2 regions of the Arthrobacter sp. 05N425 genome follow, and region 2 is predicted to be linked to the other one. Evidence: predicted binding sites of a transcription regulator. Region 2 holds the regulator's gene; the other holds the start of a gene.
What was found. The regulator LexA, encoded in region 2, represses DNA repair genes until DNA is damaged. The targets are predictions, from matches to a motif close to TCGAACANNTGTTCGA.
Positions count from the first base shown of each region.

Region 1: AC1DGE_RS02005 (DUF6504 family protein) is a predicted target of LexA. The motif match lies at 1,843-1,858, and genes of this name have one in related genera.

Region 1 is NZ_JBFTMU010000001.1:441,141-445,551, reverse strand. Features, by position in the region: gene AC1DGE_RS02025 (hypothetical protein) at 1-600, shown strand, start outside; gene AC1DGE_RS02020 (VOC family protein) at 597-1,019, opposite strand; gene AC1DGE_RS02015 (chorismate mutase) at 1,034-1,360, shown strand; gene AC1DGE_RS02010 (hypothetical protein) at 1,376-1,762, opposite strand; gene AC1DGE_RS02005 (DUF6504 family protein) at 1,908-2,237, shown strand; gene AC1DGE_RS02000 (DNA polymerase III subunit alpha) at 2,234-4,411, shown strand, end outside.
Region 2 is NZ_JBFTMU010000013.1:49,202-53,612, forward strand. Features, by position in the region: gene AC1DGE_RS14175 (histidinol-phosphate transaminase) at 1-931, opposite strand, end outside; gene AC1DGE_RS14180 (LysM peptidoglycan-binding domain-containing protein) at 1,033-1,377, opposite strand; gene lexA (transcriptional repressor LexA) at 1,829-2,578, shown strand; gene AC1DGE_RS14190 (ATP-dependent DNA helicase) at 2,834-4,411, opposite strand, start outside.

The sequences.
Region 1 (4,411 bases), on a different contig from region 2:
CGCGGGGCGCTCAGGGACTTCCACGACTCATGGCTTGTAAACGTGGTTGGGACCTCAGTCATGGCATTCACGAGCGATGGCAAGCTGCTCATAGTGGATCAAGGAATTCATAACCTAAACAGCGGCGGTCAGTTGGCTCCGAGTGGCTCGGGTGCGCTGGAGCCCAAGGATTTTCAGGGCCGCGCTTCGCTTCCCTTGGCGGAACTGGCGGCCAACGGGGCCAACCGTGAGTTGCAGGAAGAAGCTGGAGTTCTGGCCAGTGAGATCCAAGAGAGCTACTTCCTAGGCTTCGGACGCTGGCTTGAAAAGGCGGCGCGTCCCGAACTCATGACATTGAGTTTGCTCTCCGTGGACTCGCACGTTCTGGAACAGCGGATGACGGGGAAACTCGAGAGACCGTTCGTTCGCGGACGGACATTCACCAGGCTTGTGGGTGAACCGAGCGAATGGGGATCGTCGCCGGAAACAATGCTCGAGCCCCAGTACCGGGGAAGACTCTCCCTGCCGCTTTCAGTGGGGCTTGCCCTTTTGAAAGAATTCGTCGCAGCGGGCGGCCCGTCTGCAGAAGTGTTTTCGAGCCAGGTCATCGGCGGCGACTAGACCGTGACCTTGCCGCCGGCGTCGACCGTCCAAGTGGGGTTGAAGGCGACCTCCCAGCGGAAACCGTCCGGGTCCGCGAAGTAGCCCGTATAGCCGCCCCAGGGCTGGGTCTTCGGCGCGGCCACGACGACGGCGCCGGCGGCCTCCGCCTGGCGCATCGCCTGGTCCACCTCGTCAGCGCTGCCCACGTTGTGGCTCAGGGTGATGCAGGGGATGCCGGCCGGGGGATCGGTGGCGGCCTCGGCCTGCATCTGCCCGGCGTCCCAGAGCGAGAGGATAAGCCCGTGGTTGACCTGCAGGAAGAGCACCTCGCCGGAAACCTCCCGGTGGACCGGCCACCCGAGGCCCTCCACGTAGAAGCGGCGCGAGGCGTCAACGCTGCGGACACCCAATGAGATGAAGTCGACTCGTGGTTGCATCGTTCGATACTGTCATGCACATGTCCACACATCACCGTGACGCCAAAGACGCCCAGGCCGATAAGGAACAACTCGCCGCCGTGCGGGTGGCGGTCGACGAGGTGGACGAGCAGATCGTCGCGCTGATCGGCCGGCGCGAACGGCTCATCCGGATTGCCGGCACCCTGAAGGCGGACAGTGCCGAGGTGCGGGCGCCCGGCCGCGTGGAGCGGGTCCTAGAACACGTCAAGGCGACGGCTGAGCAGAAGGACATCGACACCGAGATCGTCGAACAGACCTACCGGGCCATGATCGATTCCTTCATCCGGCTTGAGCTGGACGTCTACAAAGCCTCCAGCTAGGGCTGGTCGACTCAGCTAGAGCGACTCTTCGACGGGCACGTTGGCCTGGTACTCCCGGCCCTCACAATCGCTGTAGGCCGTCATCAGATGGCCCTTGGCCAGCCCCATCACCGTGCTAAGCGGAAAGTTGCCGGTGATGGTGTTGCCGGAGTGCTCCACACCCTTGAGGTCGAAGTTCTCTTCCGTGCCGTCATGGCTGAAACAGAAGAAAGAAACTGCCTCGCCGTTCATGAACTCGATTTCCATCCGGCGCTGGTGCGAATGGTCCGGGGTGGCCGCCACGAGCCCCACCACATAGGCCCCGGAACTCGGGATATTCCCGTCTATATCGAACTTCGCCACCAAGGTTGAATCCTTGGCGGCGATGCTTACGTGCTTCAGGAGTGCGCTATGGGAGCTCATAGCTCAATCCTGCTACCTGCGCTTGCGTCCGTCCACCCCCATCTAGGTTTTGTCCCGGGCCCGGCGTAGACTTGAATTGTTCGAAGATATATTCGAATACCCTCTCAAGATTCTTGCCAGAGGTCAGCGTATTCCGGGAGGCACCATGGGGATGTTCAGCGAGTCGGTGGACGTCGCGTGCACCCCGTCCGGCCAGCCGCTGTCCCTTGACTGGGGCGGCCGGCACTACGACGTCTGCGCCGAACCGGTCCGCTGGTTTGAGCGGCGGCAGTGGTGGGCCGAGGAGCAGCGGGCTCCGCTGGGCAGCGGCCCGGGACTGGTGGACCACGAGATCTGGCGGATCCAGGTCCGGGACGCCGGTAACCCGGAGGACACCCTCACCCTGGACCTGAGCCGACATCTGGGCAGCGGTCGCTGGCGGCTGCTGCGGATCCACGATGCCCTGCGCACTATCAGGAAGCCCGAGTCGGCATGAGCTTCACCCACCTGCACGTTGCCACCGCCTTCAGCGCCCATTACGGGGTGTCCTGGCCGGAGGAACTGGCTGCTGCCGCCGCCGCGGACGGGGCCACGGCGCTCGCCTGCACGGACCGTGACGGGCTTTACGGCACGGTCAAGCACCTGAAAGCCTGCATGGCGGCAGGGCTTGACCCAGTCGTGGGGGTGGACCTGGCAGTCTTCGACGACGACGGCGACCTCCGCACCCAGCTCGGCGGCCGCGTCGTCGTACTGGCGCACGGGCACAACCGCGGCGCCGGCTACCGGGCGCTGTGCCGGCTGGTCTCCGACGCCCACGCCCGCACCACGGGCAGGGCCGGAGGAATGGTGCCCGTCGCCGTGACCAGGGCGGAACTGGCCTCCCGTGCCCTCGACCCGCAGACCCTCGAACCGGTGCTGACCGTGCTGATCGGCCCGGACTCCGATGTCGGCCGCGCGATGGGCGGCCGGCGCTACCTCCGGCCCCGCACGTTCTTCAAGCGCTGGCTGGACGCCATGCCGGCGGGAACTCTCGCCGCTGAGGTCGTCTCGCAGCTCAGCCCGCCCGGCGAGCCGCTGAGCACGGCCCACGCGGTGCGAATGCTCAAGCTCGCCGCGGAACACGCAGTCCCCGCGGTGCTGAGCAACGCCGTGCGCTACTGTGCCGAGGACGGTGCCGCGACGGCGGACGTGCTGGACTCCGCCCGGACACTGAAATCCCTGCCCGAGCTCTCCGCCGCGCCGCAGCTGCAACCCAACGGGCAGGCCTGGCTGAAATCCTCCGCGCAGATGCTGCGGCTGGGCCAGGAAATCATGCACGCCGCCGGCTACGGCGCCGCGGACCTCAAGAGCCTGCTGGCACACACCGAGGCGCTCGCGGACCGCTGCCGGATGGATCCGGTCACGGACATGGGATGGAAGCAGCCCGTGGTCCCGGAGGCCTCGGTGATCGGAATTGCGGGGGACCCGCTCGTGGAACTCACGCAGCGCTGCGAGGCCGGCATCAGCCGACGCTTCCCCGGGATCGCCGGCAAGCCAGCCGAAGAAATGCGCGCCCGGCTGGAGCACGAACTGCGGATCATCGACAGTCTTGGTTTTGCCTCCTATTTCCTGACGGTGGCCGAAGTGTCCCGGATGATCCTGGACATGGGGGTCCGGGCGGCAGCCCGCGGCTCGGGCGCCTCCAGCCTGGTCAATTTCCTGATCGATGTCAGCCAGGTCAACCCGCTGCAGCACGACCTCATCTTTGAACGATTCCTGTCCCGGGACCGCGCCACCCTGCCGGACATCGACATCGACGTCGAAAGCGCCGAAAGGCACAACGTCTACCGGAGGATCTTTGAGCGCTTCGGCTCCGAACGCGTCACGCTGATGAGCATGCAGAACGGCTACCGCGCCCGCGGGGCCGTCCGCGACGCCGGCCTGGCCCTTGGCATGGACGGCGGCGACATCGACGAGATCGCCAAACAGCTGTGGCGGTTTTCGGCCCGGAACTTCCGTGAGGCCCTGGTGGAGAAGCCGGAGCTGAAGGAATTCGCCGGCCGGGTGGAGCAGCGGGACTTCACCGAAAACCAGCAACTGGACCTGTTGGTGGACCTGACCGAACGGCTGGACCGGCTGCCGCGGCACATCTCGATGCACCCCTGCGGGGTCATCCTGGGCGATGCGACACTGCTGGACCGCACCCCCGTGCAGCCCAGCGGCCTGGGCCTGCCGATGAGCCAGTTCGACAAGCACGACATGGATCCGATGGGCATGCTCAAGCTCGATGTCCTTGGCGTCCGGATGCAGAGTGCCATGGCGTTCGCGGTCCGGGAGGTGATCCGGCTGCACCCGTCCAAGGCCGWGGTGGTGGCGGCCGGCCGCCACCCCGCAGGCCCGGACGGCGCCGGCCCGGACTACATCGCAGCCGACGGCCGCATCGACCTCAACGCCGTCCCGCTCGACGACGAACCCACCTATGAGCTGATCCGCAGCACCCACACTCTGGGCTGCTTCCAGATCGAATCCCCGGGCCAGCGGGAACTTATCGGCAAGCTGGCGCCCCGGGAATTCAACGACCTCATCATCGACATCTCGCTGTTCCGGCCGGGGCCGATGAAGTCGGACATGGTCCGGCCCTTCCTGGAACACCGGCACGGCTTCGCGCCGGAGGTCTACCCGCACCCGGAC
Region 2 (4,411 bases):
AGTTCGAATCCGAAGCGGCCGGCTTGAGGCCCATCCGGGTCAACTCCGTCACGATCCGGTCCCGCTGGCGCTTGATGTCCTCGACGTCTGCCATCAGCGCGACGCGGTGGTGCAGGGCGGCCAGCGCCGTCGCCTGGGTGATGGCGGAGAGGTGATACGGCAGCCGGACCAGCCGCAGGGCATCCGTCACCTCCGGCGCCGCCGCCATGTAGCCGAGCCGGGCGCCGGCCAGGGCGAAGGCCTTGCTCATGGTGCGTGAGACGATCAGCCGCTCCCGGCCGGGCAGCAGCGCCAGGGCGCTCGGCGTCCCGTCGTGGGCGAACTCGTGGTAGGCCTCGTCGACGATGACGATGGTCTGGCTTGCTTCTCCGGCCTCGTAGACCGCCTCGACCACGTCAAGCCCCAGGCCCGTGCCGGTGGGGTTGTTCGGCGAACAGAGGAAGACGACGTTGGGCTTCAGCTCCCTGACCTGGCGGGCCGCCGAGTCGGCGCTCAGCCCGTAGTCCTCGGCGCGTACACCGACGATGTATTCGGTGTCTGTGCCAGCGGCGAGCAGCGGGTACATCGAGTAAGTGGGAGGGAAGCCGAGCGCGGTCCGTCCCGGGCCACCGAAGGCCTGGAGGATTTGCTGCAGTACTTCGTTCGAGCCATTTGCTGCCCAGATGTTCGTGGCGTCCAGTCCGTGGCCGAGATACTCGGCGAGGGCTTCCCGCAGTTCGGTGAACTCGCGGTCCGGGTAGCGGTTCAGTCCCGCAGCGGCCTCCGTCACGGCTTCGGCGATGGCGGCGCGGACGTCCGCCGGGACTCCGTGGGTGTTTTCGTTGACGTTCAGCAGGATGGGGACATCCAGTTGGGGCGCACCGTAGGGGCGCAGTCCCCGCAGATTGGTCCGGAGGGGCAGTCGGTTGAGGCGCTCTAGCTGGTCAGTCACTTGCCCAGTTTAAGTGAGACCCGGCCCCGCCCCGAAACTGTGACCGCGAATGGCCGCCCGGCGGCACCGATGGCCCGGCGCGCCACTCGCCCGGGTAGGGCTTACTTGGAGGGTACGTAGAGCTGCTGGCCGGGGAGGACGCGGCCGGCTCCGAGGTTGTTGAGCTGAACGATGTCGGCGACCACGTCACGGGGGTCGCGCTCCGGGGCGACGGCACCGGCGATGGCCCAGAGTGACTCCCCCGGCTGGACCGTAACGGTGACCGTCGGGGTGAGCGAGAGCTCCGCGGCCGAGTCGGCGGCTTTGGCCGGAGCATTCAGGAAGCCGGACAGTGACAGGACGAGCACGGCCAACAGAACCAGCGGCAGCCCGAAGAAGACGAACCGACCGCGGCGGGTCAGCCGCAGCCGAGCCTGCCGGGCTGGTGCCGCGGGTGCGGCCTCCATGGGGATGGAAACCAGCGAACCGGAAATAGCGCTTACTGCTGACATGAGCTGAGCCCTCCTGGACTTGTCTGTGCCACTGGAAATACCTGTGCCGCCCGGCGTACTCCTCGTACCTGCCGCCAACCGGCCTAACCTTCAAACGCAAAACCCTTGAATGCGAACCCTCAAACCCGAAACTTCGAATACAGAACCGAAACCAGCGGACCGACCCAAGGGTGAAGCTTCGAACACATATTCGAACTTCGCTGTTCCTGTTTTAGCACTTATGAACGAACATTGTCGAGACTCGCTAGAACAAATGTTTGAAAAACCTTGTCGGCTGGCCTACTTTTGAATCACAGGACAACCACTTGTGTTGATGAACATCAGTTGATCAGCGGGGTCTGACATTTTCAGCTCGGCAGGTCCCGGTAGCCACAGCGGCCGGGCGGAATGGAAAGGCATGGCGAACATGGCAGCACAAGCCGCCGGCGGGAGGGCTTCCCAGCGCAGCCCCCAAACCGGCCGGGCGCCGAAAAGCCTGACCGTCCGGCAGAAAAAGATCCTGGAGACCATCCAGCGTTCCGTGACGGACAACGGTTACCCGCCCTCGATGCGCGAGATCGGCGACACGGTCGGGCTCGCCAGCCTCTCCAGCGTCACCCACCAGCTCTCGCAACTGGAAAAGCTCGGCTACCTGCGGCGGGACCCCAAGCGGCCGCGCGCCATGGAAGTCCTCATGCCGCTGACACTGGATGAAGGCACGACCAGGATTTCCGGCGTGGAGAAGTCCAGCGGCCTGCGGGCTGTCGGCGGCCTCGCCGTCTCGGAGCTTGCCAGCGCCACGGACACGGCCATGGTGCCGTTCGTGGGCCGTATCGCCGCCGGCGGGCCGATCCTGGCCGACCAGGTGGTGGAGGACGTGATGCCCCTGCCGCGCCAACTGGTGGGCCACGGCGAACTGTTTATGCTCCGGGTGGCAGGCGATTCGATGATCGACGCCGCCATCTGCGACGGCGACTGGGTCGTCGTCCGACGTCAGAACGATGCCGTCAACGGGGACATCGTGGCCGCCCTGCTCGATGACGAGGCAACGGTCAAGACGTTCCGCCAGCGGGACGGCCACACCTGGCTGCTCCCGCAGAACACCCAGTACGAGCCGATCCTCGGCGACCATGCCGTCATTATGGGCAAGGTCGTCTCGGTGCTGCGCTCCCTGTAGCGCCCCTGCCACACCACTCTCCGGCCGGCCCATCTCCCGGCAGCTCGAAGGCCCCGTCCGCAGTTCCGGACGGGGCCTTCTGCGCTCCCGCCCGGTTCTTGGCACACTGACAGCGCGCCCGCCCGCGCGGTGCCGCGGTGACCCGGCAGTGCCGGTCCCGGGCGCGGAAAAGCGGGCGGGAACGCAAGCGCCGGCCCACATACCCCCGGCCCGGCCCCGGCCGACGGCAGCCTGCGTGGCGGGCCGCTTCACCGGTTACGTGGCGGGCTGCTTGGGGCTCTCCTTGGCGAGGCGTTCCAGGGCGGCCAAGGCCACCGAGGTGTCGGTAGTGGGCCAGAAGGGGGGCAGGGCGGCCCGGAGGAACGCTCCGTACCGTTCGGTGGACAGCCTGGAATCGAGGACCGCCACCACGCCCTTGTCCGACGTCGAACGGATCAGCCGGCCGGCGCCCTGGGCGAGGCGGATGGCCGCGTGGGTCGCCGAGACGCTCATGAAGCCGTTGCCGCCGGACTGGGCCACAGCCCGGGAGCGGGCGGTCATCAATGGATCGTCCGGCCGCGGGAACGGGATCCTGTCAATCACCACCAGGCGGCAGGAGTTCCCGGGCACGTCGACGCCCTGCCAGAGCGACATGGTGCCAAAGAGACAGGTGTCCGGCTCATCGGCGAACTGCTTCACGAGCGCGGTCATGGTCGACTCGCCTTGGCAGAGAATGCTCAGGCCCAGCCGGGGACGCATCGCCTCGGCCGCATCCTCGGCGGCGCGCCGGGAAGAGAAGAGACACAGGGCGCCGCCGCCGGAGGCACGGATCAGCTTCTCGAGCTCATCGAGGGCTTCCGGGGATGTTCCCCGGCCCGGCTTGGGCAGGTGCTTGGCAACGTAGAGGATGCCTTGCTTCGGATATTCGAAGGGCGAACCGACGTCGACGCCCGTCCAGCTGGGTGCGCCCGGGCCCACCAGGCCGAGCCCTCCGGCCGCCGGCTCGAAAGCCGAACCGATCGCCAGGGTTGCCGATGTCAGGACGACTGTATGGTCGGCGAACAGTCCCTCGCGGAGCCGACCGGCGACGCTGAGCGGGGCGATGTTGATCAGGGCCGGCGCGGAGTCATCGGGCTGCGAGTAGCCCTGTTGCGGGTCGAAGCTGCTGTTGCGGGAGAACCAGACCACCTCGCGGTTCTCCTTGGCGGCCAGAAGCCGTTCGCACAGTTCCAGGATCACCATCAGCCGGGACCGCGCAAGCTGCCGGCCGCCGTCGGCCGTGTTGGCGCTGTCCCCCTTTGAATCGGAGAGCGCGGCGCGGCAGGCGTCGCGCAGCTGGTCCACGCAGTCGAGCTGTTCGCTGTTCAGTCCGTTCGGCATCAGGCCGCTGGGAACGCCCTCGATGGCGAGCTCAAGGTTGGACGCGGCGTTATTGAGCGCATCTACCGTGATCCCGGCGTGCTTGCGGGCGCCGGAGGCGGCGGCGTGGACCATGGCCACGGACAGCTGGCCGGACACGGCGCCCGTGACCCGGTCCTGCAGTTCGTGCGCCTCGTCCACCACCACGACGTCGTATTCGGGCAGCACGGCCAGGCCCTCGAAGGCGCTGACGGCCAGCATGGCGTGGTTGGTAACCACCACATCGGCGTCGGCGGCGTTCTGGCGGGCGAGTTCGCTGAAGCATTCGGCGGCGAGCGGGCACTTCTGCGCGCCCAGGCACTCCATGGAGGTAACGGAGACCTGCCGCCAGGCACGGTCGGTCACGCCCGGCATGAGCTCGTCGCGGTCCCCGGTCTGGGTGTCCTCGGCCCATTCGCGGAGCCGGACCACTTCCTTGCCGAGCTGCGAGGACGG